DNA from 2 places in the Bradyrhizobium sp. UFLA05-112 genome. Region 2 is predicted to be linked to the other one. Evidence: predicted binding sites of a transcription regulator. Region 2 holds the regulator's gene; the other holds the start of a gene.
The links. The regulator LexA, encoded in region 2, represses DNA repair genes until DNA is damaged. The targets are predictions, from matches to a motif close to TGTTCNNNNTGTGTTCNG.

Region 1 (8,648 bases), on a different contig from region 2:
CGCCGGTGCCATCAAGATCGACTCCGCGGCGATCCAGGCGCCGTCGCCGCTCGCCGTCGCCGAACGCGGACCGACACCGTCGGGACGTGTCACCCCGGCTAGTCCAGCTTTCTGCAAGGTGCTCGCTCACATCGAGCCAACAGACCCAAAAGCGCCGCCGATCAAGTTCCAGGTCAACCTGCCGGTCGAATGGAGCGGGCGCTCGCTGCAATATGGCGGCGGCGGATTCAACGGCGTTCTGATCACCGGCCTTGCGCTGCCGCCGTCCTATCCCTTCGACAAGCCATCGCCTCTCGCGCGCGGCTTCGTTACCTATGGCACCGATTCCGGCCATGAGACCAGGCCGGGCGAGCCGCCTCAGGCCTTCGCGCTCAATGACGAGGCGTTCGAGAACTTTTCCCATCGTGCCTACAAGAAGGTGCGCGACGCAGCCGTCACCCTGATGGAGCGCGCCTACGGCAAGAGACCTGAGAAGATGTACTTCATGGGCTCGTCCGAGGGCGGCCGCGAAGGACTGACCATGGCGCAGCGCTACCCCGAGGATTTCGACGGCATTTTTTCGCGCGTGCCGGTGATCAACTGGGTCGGCTTGCAGCACGCCGGCACCCGGTCCGGGCTGGCGACCATGGGCGACGGCTGGATCAGGCCGGCCCAGGTGAAGCTCGTGGGTGACGCGGTGCGCGCCGCCTGCGACAAGGCCGACGGCACCGACGATGCGCTGGTGCAGGATCCTGTCGGCTGCAAATCGATCTTCAAGCCTCAGAAGCTGCGCTGTGCGAGCGGCCAGAGTGACGACCGATGCCTCACCGACGCGCAGATCAAGGCGATCGACACCCTGCACGACGCTTACAAATTCCCGTTTCCACTCGCCAACGGCCTCGATGATTATCCGGGCTGGGGCGTGTCGGGCGAGGATACGTCATCCGGCGGCCCGACCGGTGGATGGACGGCGTGGTGGCTTGGGACCGCGGCGCCCGCGCAGCCGCCGGCGCCGAACAACGGCATCGCCTGGATCTATGGCGCAGGTACAATTCAATATGTCTTTGCACGCGACCCCAAGCTCGACGTCACCACCTACAAGCCCGAAGACCACAGCGCGCGTTTGCTCGAAGTCTCCCAACTGATGGATTCGACCAATCCCGACCTCCGCCGCTTTCGCATGCATGGCGGCCGCCTGATCATGCTCGAGCATATGGCCGACTATGCGCAGAGCCCCTATGCCGGCATCCGCTATTTCGAGAACGTCGAGCGCTTGATGGGCTCGGCGACGACGGATTTGTTCGCAAGGCTCTACACGGCGCCCGGCGTCGACCATGTCGGCTCCGGCGCGCCGGCAAATGTCGATATGCTGAGCGTGCTGATCGACTGGGTCGAGAAGGGCAAGGCGCCCGGCGACCTCGAGGTCACCGAGCAGAAGGTCGAGGCGCCGGCGTTCTCGGTTGTGCGCGCGCTGCCGCTGTGCCGCTGGCCGGCCTGGCCACACTACGAGGCGGGGCCGGTGACGGAGTCGGCGAGCTTCTTCTGTGCGCAGTAGGCGGCACAAGTTCCCGTGCTCACGCCTTGGTCAGCACAGCATACGCATCTCGCCGTGGTGGGCTCGCGTTGATTTGAATCAACCCGCTTGCGGATGAAGGGTTGAATGTCGAAACGAAAGCTGGAGCGTCGACATGAGCGGCCTGATGATCCCCCACGGCGCCTTCGTCTTCATCGGCGACGGCTGCAAGGCGCTGTTCCTGCGCAACGAAGGCAATCCCGCGAAGCCGAACCTGAAAACCGAGGACGTGTTCGCAGATGATAATCCGCCGACGCGCGAACAGGGGACCGATCGTCCCGGCCGTGTCAGCAAGCCGACAGGGCAAAGGGCGGCGGTCCAGCCGACCGACTGGCACGATATCGAGGAGCATCGCTTCGCCCGGCGTGTCGCAGCCGCGATGGAGCAGCTCGTCCGCGAGCGCGACGTGAAGGCGCTCGTCGTCATTGCACCGCCACGCGCATTGGCGGACCTGCGCGACGCGTTCCATGCGGACGTCAAGGCGCGCATCGTCGGCGAACTGCCCAAGGACCTGACGCGGCTTCCGGTCGACGACATCGCCCGGCATCTCGCGGCGGAGTACTAGACCAGTCTAAAGCGCGATGAGATTGGAATGAATCGTCATCGCGCTTTAGATTTTCGTTTGAGCATGATCTCCGCGCAAACGCGTTCCGCGTTTGTCGCGAGGGAAAACCGCTTCACACTTTTCCGGATCATGCTCCAGCGGCGAGAACGGTCATCATCCCGCCGCCATCGCCTGCGCGCCGCCGAGCAGCTGCGCATTGAGGCGACCGCCGGAGAACAGCATGTCGTCGAGCGCCTCATTGATGTCGGCTGAGATGACGGAATGGCCACCGTCACGCGCCAGGCTCGCCTGTGCCAGCCGCCGCATCAATTCCTTGATGAAGGCGCAACTCGTACCTTCGCTGCGCCGCGCCGCTTCGATGATGATCGCGTCATCGAGCGGCAGCCCCTTGCCGTAGAGTCGTACCAGCCTGCTGCGGCCGATCTCGTCGGGGAGAGGCACTTCGATGGCCTGGTCGATGCGGCCGGGCCGGCCGGCAAGCGCACCTTCGAGGTCCTCCGGCCGGTTGGTGGTCAGGACGAACAGGATGTCTGCATCCTCCTTCAGCCCGTCCATCTCGTTGAGCAACCTGTTCAGCAGCGATTCCTCGCACGGACCCATGTCATTGCGGTTGCGGGCGATGAGATCGACATCCTCGATCACCACCATCGAGGGCTGGAGGAGCCGCGCCAGGCTCATATACGCGCCGAGAAGGCCCATTTGCTCGGCGGTGATGATCAGGGTCGTATGCCCGGGCAAATGCGTCGCGAGATAGCGGATTGTGTGCGTCTTGCCGGTGCCCGGCGGGCCGTACAGCAAAATGCCCTTGCGCGTCGACTGGCCGAGCTGGCGCAATTGATCGCGGGTGCCGACGAATCTCAGGACGTTGCGATCAAGCAGCCGCAGGGTCTGCTCCGGCAGGATGACCTCGTCGCGTGCGACCAGCGGCAGGCGGTGTACGGTGATGCCGCGAGAGCGGCCGCGATAATCGCGGTCGGCGTCGAGCGAGAGGATTTTGCCGCGATAGGTGCGCGCGGCCTGCATCGCCTGCTCCAGCTCGCCGAAGCATCGCTGGACGAGGGCCGCGCCTGCGATGCCCGAGGGTACGGCGATTTCGATCCGAATTCCGGCCTCACGGCTGTATTCACGATGCGCGCAGAGCAGTACCGCGTAGCGGAGATCGCCCTGCGTGCACAGCCACAGCCCGTTGTCGAGGCACTTGACCGGATTGTTCTCGCCAACGTCGACATCGAAATATTGCAGCGGTGCAATCGCCTGCGCATGGCGGCCGTCACGCAGAAGTCTCGCAATCGACAGCGTCTCGTAGCGTTGTTCGTCGTTGATGCCGAACAACCGGATCGCGGAGGCGAGCAGCCGATCGATGGCCGCCTGGACGTCCGCGCGCATGTGTCCTGGAAACTGGCGAACCGTGGTGACGAGCTTGCTGAGCGGGACGCCGGTAAAATGCCGGTCCAGAACCTCGCAGGCATATTCGAACTCCTCTTCTTCCGGCTCATGGCCCGTGTTGCCTGCCGCACGCATGCAGTCGCTGCACAACCAGATCGTACGGCTCCCGAGCCGCACGTCGGTCTGCGCCTCGGGCTTGCCGCAAAGTTCGCAACTCGTCTTGACCGGCTCGAGCGTGATCCGCAGGCCGTGACCCGCAAATTGAATGTGCTGCAGCGCAGATTTGAGAAGGGCATCGGCGACGGATCGCGGGTAGGGGCCGCAACCTGCTCGTTGCTCCCGCTCAATCCGGGTCATCAGCGCGACCGCGTCACGCTCCGACTTGCCGAAAACCCGGCGCAGCAGCTCGATTACGAATTCCTCCGGCGTATCTTCATCATCATGAATCACGAGCTGGGCCGGCCCGCCGCCATCGCTGTACATATCACTCATCATGAAATTAACTCGTGCTACAACTTAAACTTGAATGGAACAAAGAAAGAACATAAAAAATGGCGGCCGTCAAGCGTGACGGCCGCTCAAAAAATGGATGGGCGACGCCTAGTGCGCCGGGCCGCCCGCCACCTTGCCGCGCCGCATCAGCAGCACCGCGATCGCGGCCAGCACCAGCACGACGCCGATCACGGCAAAGGTGTCGGAAAAGCCCATCACCAGCGCCTGGCGCTTGACCAGCTTGCCGAGCGCGATGACGGCCTGCTCATGCGCGGCGTTGGGATCCGGCACGCCATGGGCGACAAAGTAGTTCGTGAGCTGCGCGATGCGGCCGCGGACCTCCTCGCGGCCGAGCGTCACGGATTGCCCGATGATGTTGGAATGGAATTGCTCGCGCTTGGTAACGATGGTCGCGAGCACGGCGGTGCCGATCGCGCCGCCGAGGTTGCGCATCATGTTGGAGATGCCGGAGGCGGCGGCCGCGTCCTGCGGCGCGACGCTGCCGAGGCTGAGCGCGGAGAGCGGCGCCAGCGTCAGCGCCTGGCCGACCGCTCGCACGACGTTGGGCGCGAGGAACTGATCGCCCGCATAATCGAGCGACATCATGATGTTCATGAAGGAGCTCGTGGCGAACAGCAGCAGGCCGACGGTCGCGATATAGCGGGCATCGAAGCGCTGCATCAGCTTCGGCACCAGCGGAATCAAGAGAAGCTGCGGCAGGCCGGTCCAGGCCAGCACGTTGCCGATCTGCTCGGCGTTGTAGCCCTGCACCTGGCCGAGATAGGCGGGCAGCAGATAGACCGAGCCGAACAGAGCGAAGCCGAGGAAGACCGAGGCGATCGTGCCGACGCCGAAATTCCATTGCGTGAGCAACCGCAGGCGCAACAGCGGCTTTTCCACGACCAGCTCATTGTAGATGAACAGCGCGAGGCTGACGGCCGCGACAATGGCAAGTCGCACGATGAAGGGCGAGCCGAACCAGTCGTCCTTGTTGCCTTCCTCGAGCACGGCCTGGAGCGAGGCCAGGCCGACGGCCATTGTGGCGATGCCGAACCAGTCGCCTTCGCGCAGCAGGCCCAGCTGAAGCGGCTGGCGCTCCAGCGTGAAGAACAGCGTGGTGACCATGACCGCGGTCGGGACGACGTTGACGAAGAAGATGGTCTGCCAACCGTAATTCTCGGTGAGATAGCCGCCGATGGTCGGGCCGATCGCGGGCGCAAAGGTCACCGCGAGCGAGAACATCGCAAGGCCAATCGGCTGCTGGCCCTTGGGCAGCTTGGTGAAGACGAGCGTGAAGGCCATCGGGATCAGCACGCCGCCGAAGAAGCCCTGCAAGCCGCGCATCGCGATCATCGAGGGCAGGTCGTGGGTGAAGGCGCAGGCGACGGAGAATGCCGCAAACAGCGTCGCAAAGCTCAGGATGATGTTACGGAACGAGAACACGCGCGACAAATAGTCGGTGAGCGGGATGACGATGATTTCGCCGATCAGATAGGACGTCGAGATCCAGGAGCCGTTGTCGACGCCGGTGCCGATGCCGCCCTCGATGTTGAGCAGCGAGGCGTTGGTGATCTGGATGTTCAGGATCGCCATGAAGGCGCCGATCATCGCCGCGAAGACGGCGATCCAGATCGTGGCGCTGGCGCGATTCGGGTCAGTGACGACGCGATCAGGCGTCGCGGCCGGAATCGAGCGTGCGGGCGCTGGGATTGAGGGGCTGCTGGACATGGCGCGACCCTCCGGAGGTCTGGTTTGCCGTGGTCTGATTTGTCTTGGTCTGATTTGCCTTGGTCTGATTTGCCTTGGGTGCAGTCGCTGCCAGCGCGGCAGGCGCGCTGGAACGCGTCGCAATCGTCGGGATCACCGACATGCCCGGCCGCAGCGCGATCGACGGCGCGTTCTCGGCGTCGAGCGCGATCCTGACGGGGATGCGTTGAACCACCTTGGTGAAGTTGCCGGTGGCGTTGTCGGGCGGCAGCAGCGCGAACTCCTGACCGCTCGCGGGCGCGATCGAATCGACATGGCCATGCACGACCTGGCCCGGGAACATATCGACCTCGATGTCGACCGTCTGGCCGGCATGCACGTTGGTGAGCTGGGTCTCCTTGAAGTTGGCGACCACATAGGCGCCATCGGCCGGCACGATCGACATCAACTGCGTGCCGGCCTGCACGTACTGGCCGACGCGAAGTGTGCGGTTGCCGATCACGCCGTCGATCGGGGAGACGAGTGTCGTGTAGCCAAGATTGAGCTCGGCCTGGTGCTGCACGGCTTCCGCGCGGGCGAGAGCGGCCCTGGCCTGCACGATCTCGGCCTTCAACAGATCGACCTGCTTGAGGGCGGAGGCGAGATTGGCGGTGTCGCGCTGGATGGCGGCGTTTGCGCCGGCATCGCGCGCCTGTGCCTGCTGCGCATTCTGCACGCTGCCGTAGCCCGTCGCAGCGAGGTCCGTGTAGCGCTTGTTCTCCTGGCCCGCGAAGGTCTTGGTTGCAGTGTCGACGTCGATCGTCGCCTTGGCTGCCGCGATCACCGCCTGCTGAACCTCGAGCTGCGCCTCCTTGCTCGTGATGGTGGCGCTCGCGGCCGCAACGTCGGCGCGGGCCTGGTCGAGCGCGACCTTGAAGTCGCGGTCGTCGATCCGGGCCAGCACCTGGCCCGCCTTCACGTGCTCGTTATCGGCGACCTGCACCTGGACGAGATAGCCGCTGACCTTCGGCGCGATGGTGGTGTTGTCGGCTTTCACATAGGCGTCATCGGTGGAGACGAGGAAGCGGCCGACCGTCCAGTAGTCGTAACCGTACCAGCTCGCGCCGGCCAGCGCGGCAGCTGCGACACCGGCAAGCAACAGCTTGCGAAGGTTGAACTTTCTGGGTGGGGCGGACGCCGTTTCGGCGGGCAGCAGGCTCTGCGGCAGACTGGCCGGAACCCCTGTGGCTTCGATCTTGGATGGGCTGGTGTGGACGGACATGGGCGGCTCCCTGAATTAGGAAACTTGACGATTTCCAAAATACGACTAGCTTGAAAACTGTCAATAGAATGACAGGCATCATGTAAAGACATGGCTCAGGAAAAATCTTCCAGCGAATACCGCCCCCGCGGACGGCCGCCACTGCGCGATGACAGCGAGACGCGTCAGATCATCTTCGACGCCGCACGGCACGCCTTTGCCGAGAACGGCTACGCGGCGACCAGCACCGAGGAGCTGGCGCGCCGCGCCGGCATTTCTACCAAGACGCTCTATCGGCTGTTTCCGGCCAAGGCGGCGTTGTTCGAGGCCATGGTCGCCGATCGGCTCGACCGGCAGCTTTCCGACGTGCAACTCAAAGGCATCGATCACGCCGACATTGCGGAGGCCCTATCCACCGTGCTGCTCGCCTGCGCCGAGCTCGCGCTCGATCCGGAGGTCGTCGCACTGCAGCGCATCGTGCTACAGGAATCCGCCGCGTTCCCGGATCTCGCCGTGACCTTCTACCGCAACGGCATTGCGCGTACGGCGGCCGCGCTGGCGCGCTGGCTGCGCGTCCAGGTGAAGACAGAGCGCCTTGCGCTCGACAATGTCGAGGAGGCCGCGGGCATGCTGATCGGCATGGCCGTCTCGGCCCCTCAGCGCGCCGCGATCTATGGCGGTGTGCCGTTGCCGTCGCGCAAGGAGATCGAGCGCCGCGTCCGCACCGCCGCGGTCTTGTTTTTGGACGGCTGTCGCGTCGCGCCGGCTTGACGCCGCGGCCGCTTTACAGACCGGTTGCGTCGGACTATATATTTCGCATGCGAAATAAATTGCGCCGCGCGTGACAGCCGTAAGGCACCATCGGCTGATCTACCTCCTGAACGTCGCGCAGCGCCGGCTGCAGCGCTTCATGGCGGCGCAGCCGGAGAGCGAGGTGACGCCATCTCAGGCGGGCCTTCTGTTCATCCTCGGCCGACAGGACGGCGTGCTGATGGGCGAGGCGGGGGCCGCGCTCGATCTTGGGCCGGCGGGCATCTCCGGTCTCGTCGACCGGATGGCCGCGGCAAGGCTGGTCGAGCGGCGGGCCGACCGCGAAGACGGTCGCGCTTGGCGCGTCTGGTTGACGCCGAAGGGCCGTGTGGCCGAGGCGCGTGCGAAGGCGGCTGCCGCGGACATCAACGCGGCGCTGACGGAAGGATTTTCCAGCGCCGAGATCGACATCGTCGCACGCTGGCTGGCGAGCGTTCAAACCAAGTTTCCACGAGCAACAGACGAATGAGAGGAGCCGTTCCATGACCGAGCATGTCCGAACCGAGATGACCAATGGCGTGTTGACGCTGACCCTGGCGCGCCCCGATAAGAAGAATGCGCTGACGGATGCGATGTACGGCAAGCTCGCCGATACCATCGAGGGCGCCGAGACCGATCCGTCGGTCCGCGTGCTCTTGATCCGCGGAGAGGGCGACATGTTCACGGCTGGCAACGACGTTGGCGAATTCGCCGCGGTTGCCACCGGCAAATCCGAGGGCAGCCGCAACGTCGTCAGGTTCATCCAGTCGCTGGCGCGCTGCACGCGCCCGCTGGTGGCGGCCGTCCAGGGCCGCGCGGTCGGCGTCGGCACCACGATGCTCCTGCATTGCGATCTCGTCGTGCTCGCCGACAATGCGCTGTTGTCGACGCCGTTCGTCAGCCTGGCGTTGGTGCCG
Region 2 (8,648 bases):
TCATTCGACGTGGGCATGGCAACTCGCGATTGCGCAGTCGATCTTTGGCAGGGGAATCGAATGATCGCGAAATATTCAGCCCGACAGTGAGGCAGAGGAGGCATCAACGGTAACCCATCGCAGACGACACCGGCTTGTTCCAGTTGAAGTCCGGCCGGACATCAGCACCGCTCCTGCCGCAGGCAGAACAGGTGAACCTCGGCTCGATGTCGGACAGGTGCACCTCGTTCGGCCAGCGATCGGCATTCATGGCCACGTTGTGGCTGCAACGATAGTCCGAGCAATAACCAGGAGGTCCTCGTACACCCATATCGCGCATGTCGCCGAAAGTGATCTTGACTGGGCGGTGACCAGACGGTGTGCCGGCTCAATCACTGTGTGCGGCCCCTGCGTCGCCATCTAAAACGTGATTGCGAACAGCACAAAGGCCGAGATCCCGTTCGTCGACCTCGAATGCTGCGTTTCCGCTCTTATCTGAACGTCACGACGTTGTGGCGATCTGGTCAAGCGCCATCAGCTCGGCAGGATGTGTCGGGATACCACCTGTTATTGAGTTTCGCCCGCAGCGCGTCGCTGGCGTCACGCATGAACAAGACGAAATCAGCCTGCATGACGTCTTCGAAACTGATGCCGGCGATTTTAGCCCGCTCCTTTAGCAGGTCAGCATGCAGAGACGTCCGATTGAGTGAAAGTCGCCGCTTTCGAACTTCCAAGCTAGTGAGGGAGCAACAAAACATCGAAATGCCTTGTACAGGCTGATGTGAGTGCTCTTGGATTGCACCTACATAGACTCCGCCGGTGATCAAGTGATCTAATGACGCGAACCTCTCATACTTGAGAAGGACCGCAGCCGTATAAATGAAGAGTTCGTGGATAATGAATTTGAAGTTGTCGAACCAATCCTTCGAATAAGAGTTCAAGTTCTTGGGAGGGTAGCTGTAGGGCAGTACGGACTCGAAGAACCTCTTGATCAACGTGATTGCGTCCTCGGTCGGATTGTTCCTCGCAAGCGCAGTGAGGACGCGGACAAACTCGTCACGATAGGGGAGGAAAGACTCGATCGATGCGATTATTGCGTCATCGAACGGGTCAGATTTCGTGTCTACTCGCAGCGCCTCGAAGTTCTCAGCCAGCACTTCGAGATAGCCACGTAACGACGCGTCGCTCTGCGGCGAGCCTCGTTGAAGGAGATCTATTGTACGTGCGGCTCTTGACCTCGTCGGCAACGACACCGAGGTTTCTTCGATATATACTGGTGGTTTGCCAACTTGAGGCTTAGGAAAAAGAGGCTTGCCAAAAATCCAGCGAACCAATTGCTCGAAGTTCTCCGGATAGATCTCCTCGTTACTTAGATCGATGAAGATGCGCGAACCATAGTAGGTAGGTAGATAGGCTTTTCCTTCCGCGTCAACCTCGGAGATCACGGCCACAAATTTGTCCTGATCAGCCTTGGCGTAGATCTTGGGTGAGATGATTTGCGTCTCGGTGCCGACGCCACCACGCCGGTCGTCGGCGCGTTCCGCATAGAGACGATCCGAAACGATAACGACCTTCTGCACCTCCGGATCGGGGACCATCCTTTCCATGAAGGCGATCGAGTCGTGCCCCTCTTTGAGATCCCACTTGTCCAAAATGGCATCGACGCCGCTTTCACGTAGCTGCGTGGCTAGATCAACCACCCACTGCTGATGTTCGGGCGAAGTCCAGCTATATGAAACGAACACTTTGGGGGCTGACATAAGGGGGCTCCACGAATCAACGCCTGATCGTGGCATGATCGGAACGCACGCAGCATTCTACTGCGGGCATTTTCCGCCTTATTCACGCGACCAGTCGGGCGGAAGCTTCGACTAAATCTGGACCGCAAGCCGGCTAAGGCTTTTCACGGGCCGTGGGTCCAGTGGTCGGGAAGCCCTCGACAGCTGGCGCGGCGCTGGCCGCATGTCTTGAGCAACGTTGTCGATCCCGGTTGGGTGTGCTCAAGGATCGGCGGCCCTGGGGCGCCGGTAGATCTCGCGACGAGACAACGAACCCAGACTTGCCGGGTCGTAAGCGACGAACCGGCCGCCTTGGTCAGCGGTCGTTATTGGCATCATCTTCAGCAGGAGCAGCCGGCCGATGAGCTCCGGCATCGAGGCGGGGATATTCTCCCGTAGCGAACTCAGCCGTTGGCATTCGTGATCGGCAGTATCCGATCCGTGCGTTCCATGGCCGGCAACTTTGTCAGCCATGGTCGGTAGATTCGTTGTGCGGGCCGACATTCCATTATTTCATTTAGGGACTTGAAGGTGTCCGCGAGCTGCTTGCTTCCCATGTGCTTCCCAGCGCCTTCTTATCGGGAAGCTCCTCACTGTAAGTTACTATGGTTTAATGAGAATTTACGCACATCAGCCGGCGTCAGCGCGTGTCCGGCTATCACATGGCGGTCGTCGCCGGCGTCGTGTTCTTTGCGGTACGCGCGCTGCTGGCGCTGATCCCGGGATTTGCAGTGGGCTATCCGATCAAAAAATGGTCCGCTGCGGCAGCACTGGTGGCTGCCGCGTTCTACCTGCTGCTGTCCGGCGCGGAGGTCGCAACACAAAGATCGTTCTTCATGACGGCGGTGGTGCTGATCGCGGTGATGGTCGATCGTCGCGCCATCACTTTCCGCACGCTCGCGGTGGCCGCGATGATCGTGCTCGCTGTCGCGCCGGAGGCGTTGGTGCATCCGAGCTTCCAGATGTCGTTCGCGGCGACGCTTGGTCTCGTCGGGCTGGTGCAGATCGGCATGCCGAACCTGTTGGCCTCGCCCGATCACTCCGTCACTGCGCGCATCGCGCTGTGGGGCGGCCGCGAGCTCGTCATGCTGCTGATGGCCTCGCTGATCGCGGGGCTCGCGACGACGCCCTATGCCGCCTTCCATTTTCATCGCGTCACGCCCTACGGCGTGCTCGCCAATCTCGCGGCGATGCCGGTGGTCTCGGCGCTGGTGATGCCGGCCGGACTTTTGGGGCTGATCGCAGCGCCGTTCGGGCTTGATGGCGTATTCTGGTGGCTGATGGGGATCGGCATCGACTGGATGGTCGTTGTGACGCGCTGGGTCGCGGCGTTGCCTGGCGCCGTCGGCCGCATCACCGCCTTCGGGACCGGCCCGTTGACTGCCGCCAGCATTGGTCTCGTTCTGATGGGCCTGTTGCGCACGCCGCTGCGCTGGGTGGGCGCCGTCGTGCTGACGCTCGCAATCGGTTGGGCGCTGCACGTGCGCCAGCCCGACATCCTGATCGCAGGCGACGGCCACAGCATCGCGGTGCGCGGCAAGGGCGGCCAACTGCACCTGATCCGAACCGGCAAGGACAATTTTCTTCTCAAGGAGTGGCTTGCATCTGATGCTGATCCGCGCGGCGCGACTGATGCGTCGCTCGCCGATGGCGTCTCATGCGACGAAGGCGGTTGCGTGACGCCGCTCGCCGATGGTCGCCTGGTCGCGCTCTCGTTGCGTATCGACGCGCTGGCGGACGATTGCAGCCGCGCCGCGCTGGTGGTGACGGCGAAGCCTGCAGCAGCCGGTTGCGCGGCGATGGTCGTGGATCGCGAGCGTCTGAAGACGCAGGGCGCACTCGCGCTATCGCGCGATGGCGACGGTTTCACGCTGCAAACGGTGAAAGCAAGGAGCGCAAACCGCCCCTGGTCGCCGGCCGGGGCCGGCGATAGCGATTTCGAGCTCAGCCTCGCACCGCGGCCGGCTACTCCACGCAGCAAGGATGCTACGCCATCGGAGGCCGACCTGCAGGCCGAGGATTGAAAGACGCGTCAGCCGATCGGCAGGCGTGTCGTGGGCGTCGTGGTCGTGTGCTGCTCGACGGCGGGCTGCTCTGTCTTCTCGCCGAGCGGCTGCGTCACCGGCAATTGCAGAACCGTGGCACGCTGTCCCTCGACGAGCTGCGTTACCAGCACGTAGTTGCCGTCGGGGAATTCGATCGCATCATGATGACGATCGGGAATGTGCGGATCGACCTTACCGAACTTGCCGACGCGGGAATTGACGGTGCGCGTCCAGATCCAGCGATTGTCGTAGCGGACGTTGTCGGCGAAGGCGAGCTCGGTGCCTGGCAGGAGGCAGACGGCAACCGAGAGATCACGCTCCGACGCAAATCCACGCGTCGAGGTGCCGCGGAAGGTTGTCGTGACGATCGTCTCGCCGACTTGAGCGGGGCGGGTCGCAACGGCATGTAGGCTGTAGTCACACATCGGAGTGCTCCTCATGCGAGATAGCAGGTCCGCGCCCCCCCGGAGGCGCAGGCCTCTACCAGAGTTGGAAGCCTACGAGTGTATCGCGTTTGTGGGCAAATCTGCGGCCCGTCTGCGCATCGCCCGATCACATTATCTTTCCCGGCAAACGAGGAACAAAGCCTCTCGCCGAGACTCTATCTTGGTTCACATCATTCACTCACGCGAGCTTCCATCAGCGCCGGCAGCGGAGTACCCTGAAGAGGGCCAGCTCGCCTGCGGCGCAGGTGCGATCGCATTGTTGGAATTGCGGAATGGCGCGCTGGTTGCCGCCGCGTGCTCTGCCTTTCGGGCGGCGTGGCCTTTCGGGCGGCGTGGTGTTGCGCTGCATCGCTCGCAGGTGCCGATCCCGCGATCAAGGCTGCCGAGATCACGCCTAAAATCACCTGCCGCATGGGTTTTGTCCTCTGCAGCCCGCACAGCGCATTCGCGCCTGCCATGCTTGAGGATTAGCTCTGTGCAGGTGTAGGGATAATCACAGTGGAAGCGACAACGCTATTTTGCTGGAGCGGACGATCCGTCCGCCCGTATCGCCGTGCGATGGCTGGCAATCTGCCGGGCAATCGGTACTTTCTGCTGGGCAATCAGTACTTCCGATACAGCCCGATCAGCTTGCCCTGAATCTTCACCCGGTTCGGCGGCAGGATGCGCACCTCATAGGCGGTGTTGGCGGGCTCCAGCGCGATCGACGCGCCGCGCCGGCGGAAACGCTTGAGCGTCGCTTCCTCGTCGTCGATCAGCGCCACCACGATGTCGCCGGTGTCAGCGGTCTCGTTGCGCTGGATCAGCGCCATGTCGCCATCCAGGATGCCGGCATCGACCATCGAATCGCCGCGCACTTCGAGCGCATAGTGCTCGCCCGAGCCGAGCATGTCCGGAGGCACGCTGATGGTGTGGCTGCGGGTCTGCAACGCCTCGATCGGCGTGCCGGCCGCGATCCGTCCCATCACGGGCACGGCGACCGGACGCTCGCCGTCGTCGACAGACGCGCTGGCGCTCCGCACCTTGCCGAGATTGCCTTCGATGACGCTCGGCGTGAAGCCGCGGCGGCCGGCGCCTGCGGCTTGAAGCTCGGGCAGCTTGATGACCTCGATGGCGCGCGCGCGGTTAGGCAGGCGACGGATGAAGCCGCGCTCTTCCAGCGCGGTGATCAGGCGGTGAATGCCGGACTTCGAGCGCAGATCGAGCGCGTCCTTCATCTCATCGAAGGAGGGCGGCACACCGCTTTCCTTGAGGCGCTCACTGATGAACCGCAGAAGCTCGTATTGTTTGCGCGTTAACATCTCGACCAAATCCCCCGGTTGATGTCGTTCGATTCCGAGACGCCAGATTCAGCAGAAGCCGCTAGATGCTCGAAACAAATCATGAACGGACACTATATGTTCGATATGTGTTCCGCAACCACTTAATTTTGTGTGAACGCGGCGAAGTTCGCATCACGCGCGAATCAGATTGCACTCACAAGGGCAGCCGCAACACCTCGCAAGGCGTGCCTGCTTCGGCCTTTGGCGCGAACGGCGCGCGCACGAGAAGTGCTTGTGCGGTAGCAAGATTCGCAAGCAGCGAGGAGTCCTGGTGGTTGACGGGAACGGCCACCAGCGTGCCGTCCTCGCGCTCCTCGAGCCGTGCGCGCAAATAGTCCTCGCGGACGTCGTTGGGCCCGACGTCGCGCCCGAGCACGGCGCGCTCGCGGCGGTGATGAACGCGCGAGCGGCCAGCAAGCGCGCGAATCAACGGCACCATGAACAGGAAGCCGCAGACATAGGACGAGACCGGATTGCCGGGCAGGCCGATCACCCGCATCGCGCCGAGATGGCCGTGCATCATCGGCTTGCCCGGCCGCATCGCGATCTTCCAGAACGCCATCTCGAAGCCTTCGGCCTGGAGCGCTGGCCTGACCAGATCGTGGTCGCCGACCGACGCACCGCCGGTCGTGATGAGGATGTCGGCGCCGCTCTCGCGGGCCCGGCGGATCCCGGCGGTGGTCGCCGCAACCGTATCGGCGGCAATGCCGAGATCGACCGTTTCGGCGCCCTCGGCCCGCGCCAGCGCGTGCAGGGCGTAGCCGTTGGAGAAGACGATCTGGCCCGCGCCGGGCGTTGCGCCCGGCATCACCAACTCGTCGCCGGTCGCGAGAATCGCGACCCTCGGCCGGCGACGCACGGCAAGCTCCGGATGGTTCATGCCGGCGGCCAGTGAGAGGTCGCGTTCGGTGAGTCTGGCTCCCTGTCGCAGGAGCACGTCGCCCTCGAAGAAATCGACGCCAGCAGGACGGATGTGCCGTCCAGCGATCGCGGCCTCCTTGATCGTGACGCGCCTGCCGTTTGCGACCGTGTCCTCCTGGATTACCACCGCGTCCGCGCCATCGGGCACCACGCCGCCAGTGAAGATCCGCACGGCCTGGCCCGCGCCAACCGCTCCCGCAAATGGCCGGCCGGCCGCGACCTCGCCGATCACGGTGAGCTCTGCGTCCACCGTCGCCGCGTCGGCGGCGCGCACCGCATAGCCATCCATCGCCGACATCGCCTGCGGCGGCTGCGTACGCCGCGCGGCGACATCGCGCGCCAGCACGCGATGGTAGGCCGCATCCAGCGCAACCATCTCCTCGGCCACCGGCTCTACGCCGGCAAGCACTGCGGCAAGCGCGTCGGACACCGGCATCAGGGCCACGGGCAAACTCCTGCTGAGCAAATCGAAGGACAGGTCGCGTTGCGTTCTAGCCGAGTGCAGGCTTCGAGGCAAAAGGGGGCGATCACGAAGGCGGAGATGAATTGTCCCTCCAGCACCGGAACGGCAGGGATGCCCTTTAGGACAATATCGCGCCTTTCCGCTTCCAGCTCAGAATTGCCGCGCGCCATCGCACGCAGGTGCGTCAGGAGACATCCGGGAGAACCCTGATGGCAGAGACTTCAAAGCTATCGGTTGAGAAAGCTCTCGAGAAGCTGCGCGGCGATGAGCCGCCGAAATCGAAGAGCGCAAAGCTGGACGAGGAGATCGAGGCGCTCAAGGAGAAGACGAGCCGCATGCGCGCGCAACGGCAGCGTCTCGATCGGCCTCAACCCAAGCGCAGTTGAATGCGCCTAGCGTGGACGCCGCGCGATCGTCTCGATGACGAGAAGGACCGGGATGACGGTGGCCAAGCATGCCACGGCGACAACCAGGCTCACGGCTAGCATCAGGTGGCTCCCGTTTCATTGTCCGGATCGACGTCGGGCGCCTTCAGGCTGTGATCCATCTCGGGCAGGGGGTCGCCCTGCGATTTGAGATCCGCCGCCTTGCTGACCAGCTTCGCGGACAGCTGCGAATTCGACGTTGACTTGGCGAACTTGAGAAGGATCGAGGCTTGCTTGTTGAAGTAAGACTTGCCCAACACGATCACACATCCGTTGTAGAAAATCCCAACGGACATACGACTCCCGACGCGTTGATCCGTTCCGGGAACTCTGTCTAAAAATGCACAGAGTGAGTTGGTTCCACAATTTGCTAAAAAAGTTCCCGGTGATGGCCGGAACCGAACGCTGAGCGACCGCAGCAATGGGGCGCTTAGAATCCCAGCGCCTTCAGCGCCTCGCCGACGTCGTGAGGCGACGTGACGTGAACCGCGGTCAGCCCTCGTGCCCGCGCGCCTTCGATGTTTTCGGCGAGATCGTCGAAGAACACGATTCGCCTCGCCGGCACGCCGATCGCGGCGACGACATGGTCGAAAGCTTCCGCATCGGGTTTGCGCAGGCCGATGCTGGAGGACAGGTACATCTCGCGGAAATGGCCGAGCACGTCGGCATACTCCTTCGAGAAATAGTCCACATGCGGCCGGTTGGTGTTGGAGAAGGCGTAGAGCGGCACGTGTTGTGCCGCGCGCGGCAACAGGTTGGCGATGTCGGGCATCTCGCCCGCGAAGATCGCATTCCACCCCTCCAGGAATTGCGCGTCGGAGATTTCGATCCCGAGCGAGCGGCGCAGCCAGTCGAAATAGACCTCGTCGCTGATCTTGCCCATCTCGTGCAGCCGATAGGCCTCATCGCGGACATAGCGCGTCACGATCGATTGCGGTTCGCAGCCGGCATGTCCCGCCCAGCAGGCGATCGCCTTGGAGAAATCGATGTCGAGCACGACGCGACCGAGGTCGAACAGGAGCGCATCCGCGCTGCCGGGAGAGAGGAGGGAGGTCATTGCATCCTTTCAGTAACGATAAGGCTCGATATCCAGCAGCGGAAACGCGCTGAACACGCTTGGTACGTTGGTGGCGGTCGCCGGATGCAGGCAGGATGCGTTCACCTCGGCAAACGAGGTGGCCCCCAGCAGCCCGAGACACCGCAACACTTCGTCTTCGAGTAGCTCCAACATCCGTGTGATGCCGGATTCGCCGGCCGCGGCCAACGCCC

Region 1: a site for LexA is predicted at 4,031-4,048, ahead of SO180_RS07530 (ATP-dependent Clp protease adaptor ClpS). Genes of this name have one in related genera too.

Annotation. Positions count from the first base shown of each region.
Region 1 covers NZ_JBANBK010000009.1:40,552-49,199, reverse strand. Annotated here, with positions in the region: gene SO180_RS07540 (tannase/feruloyl esterase family alpha/beta hydrolase) at 1-1,534, shown strand, start outside; gene SO180_RS07535 (host attachment protein) at 1,668-2,117, shown strand; gene SO180_RS07530 (ATP-dependent Clp protease adaptor ClpS) at 2,271-3,998, opposite strand; gene SO180_RS07525 (MDR family MFS transporter) at 4,104-5,723, opposite strand; gene SO180_RS07520 (HlyD family secretion protein) at 5,665-6,963, opposite strand; gene SO180_RS07515 (TetR/AcrR family transcriptional regulator) at 7,054-7,713, shown strand; gene SO180_RS07510 (MarR family winged helix-turn-helix transcriptional regulator) at 7,853-8,221, shown strand; gene SO180_RS07505 (enoyl-CoA hydratase) at 8,235-8,648, shown strand, end outside.
Region 2 covers NZ_JBANBK010000061.1:2,128-10,775, forward strand. Annotated here, with positions in the region: gene SO180_RS29275 (hypothetical protein) at 104-256, opposite strand; gene SO180_RS29280 (SEFIR domain-containing protein) at 504-1,739, opposite strand; gene SO180_RS29285 (hypothetical protein) at 1,980-2,231, opposite strand; partial or broken gene SO180_RS29290 (ComEC/Rec2 family competence protein) at 2,405-3,781, shown strand; gene SO180_RS29295 (hypothetical protein) at 3,790-4,227, opposite strand; gene lexA (transcriptional repressor LexA) at 4,851-5,549, opposite strand; gene SO180_RS29305 (molybdopterin molybdotransferase MoeA) at 5,725-6,936, opposite strand; gene SO180_RS29310 (hypothetical protein) at 7,164-7,340, shown strand; gene SO180_RS29315 (hypothetical protein) at 7,442-7,675, opposite strand; gene SO180_RS29320 (HAD-IA family hydrolase) at 7,810-8,436, opposite strand; gene SO180_RS29325 (alpha-hydroxy acid oxidase) at 8,446-8,648, opposite strand, start outside.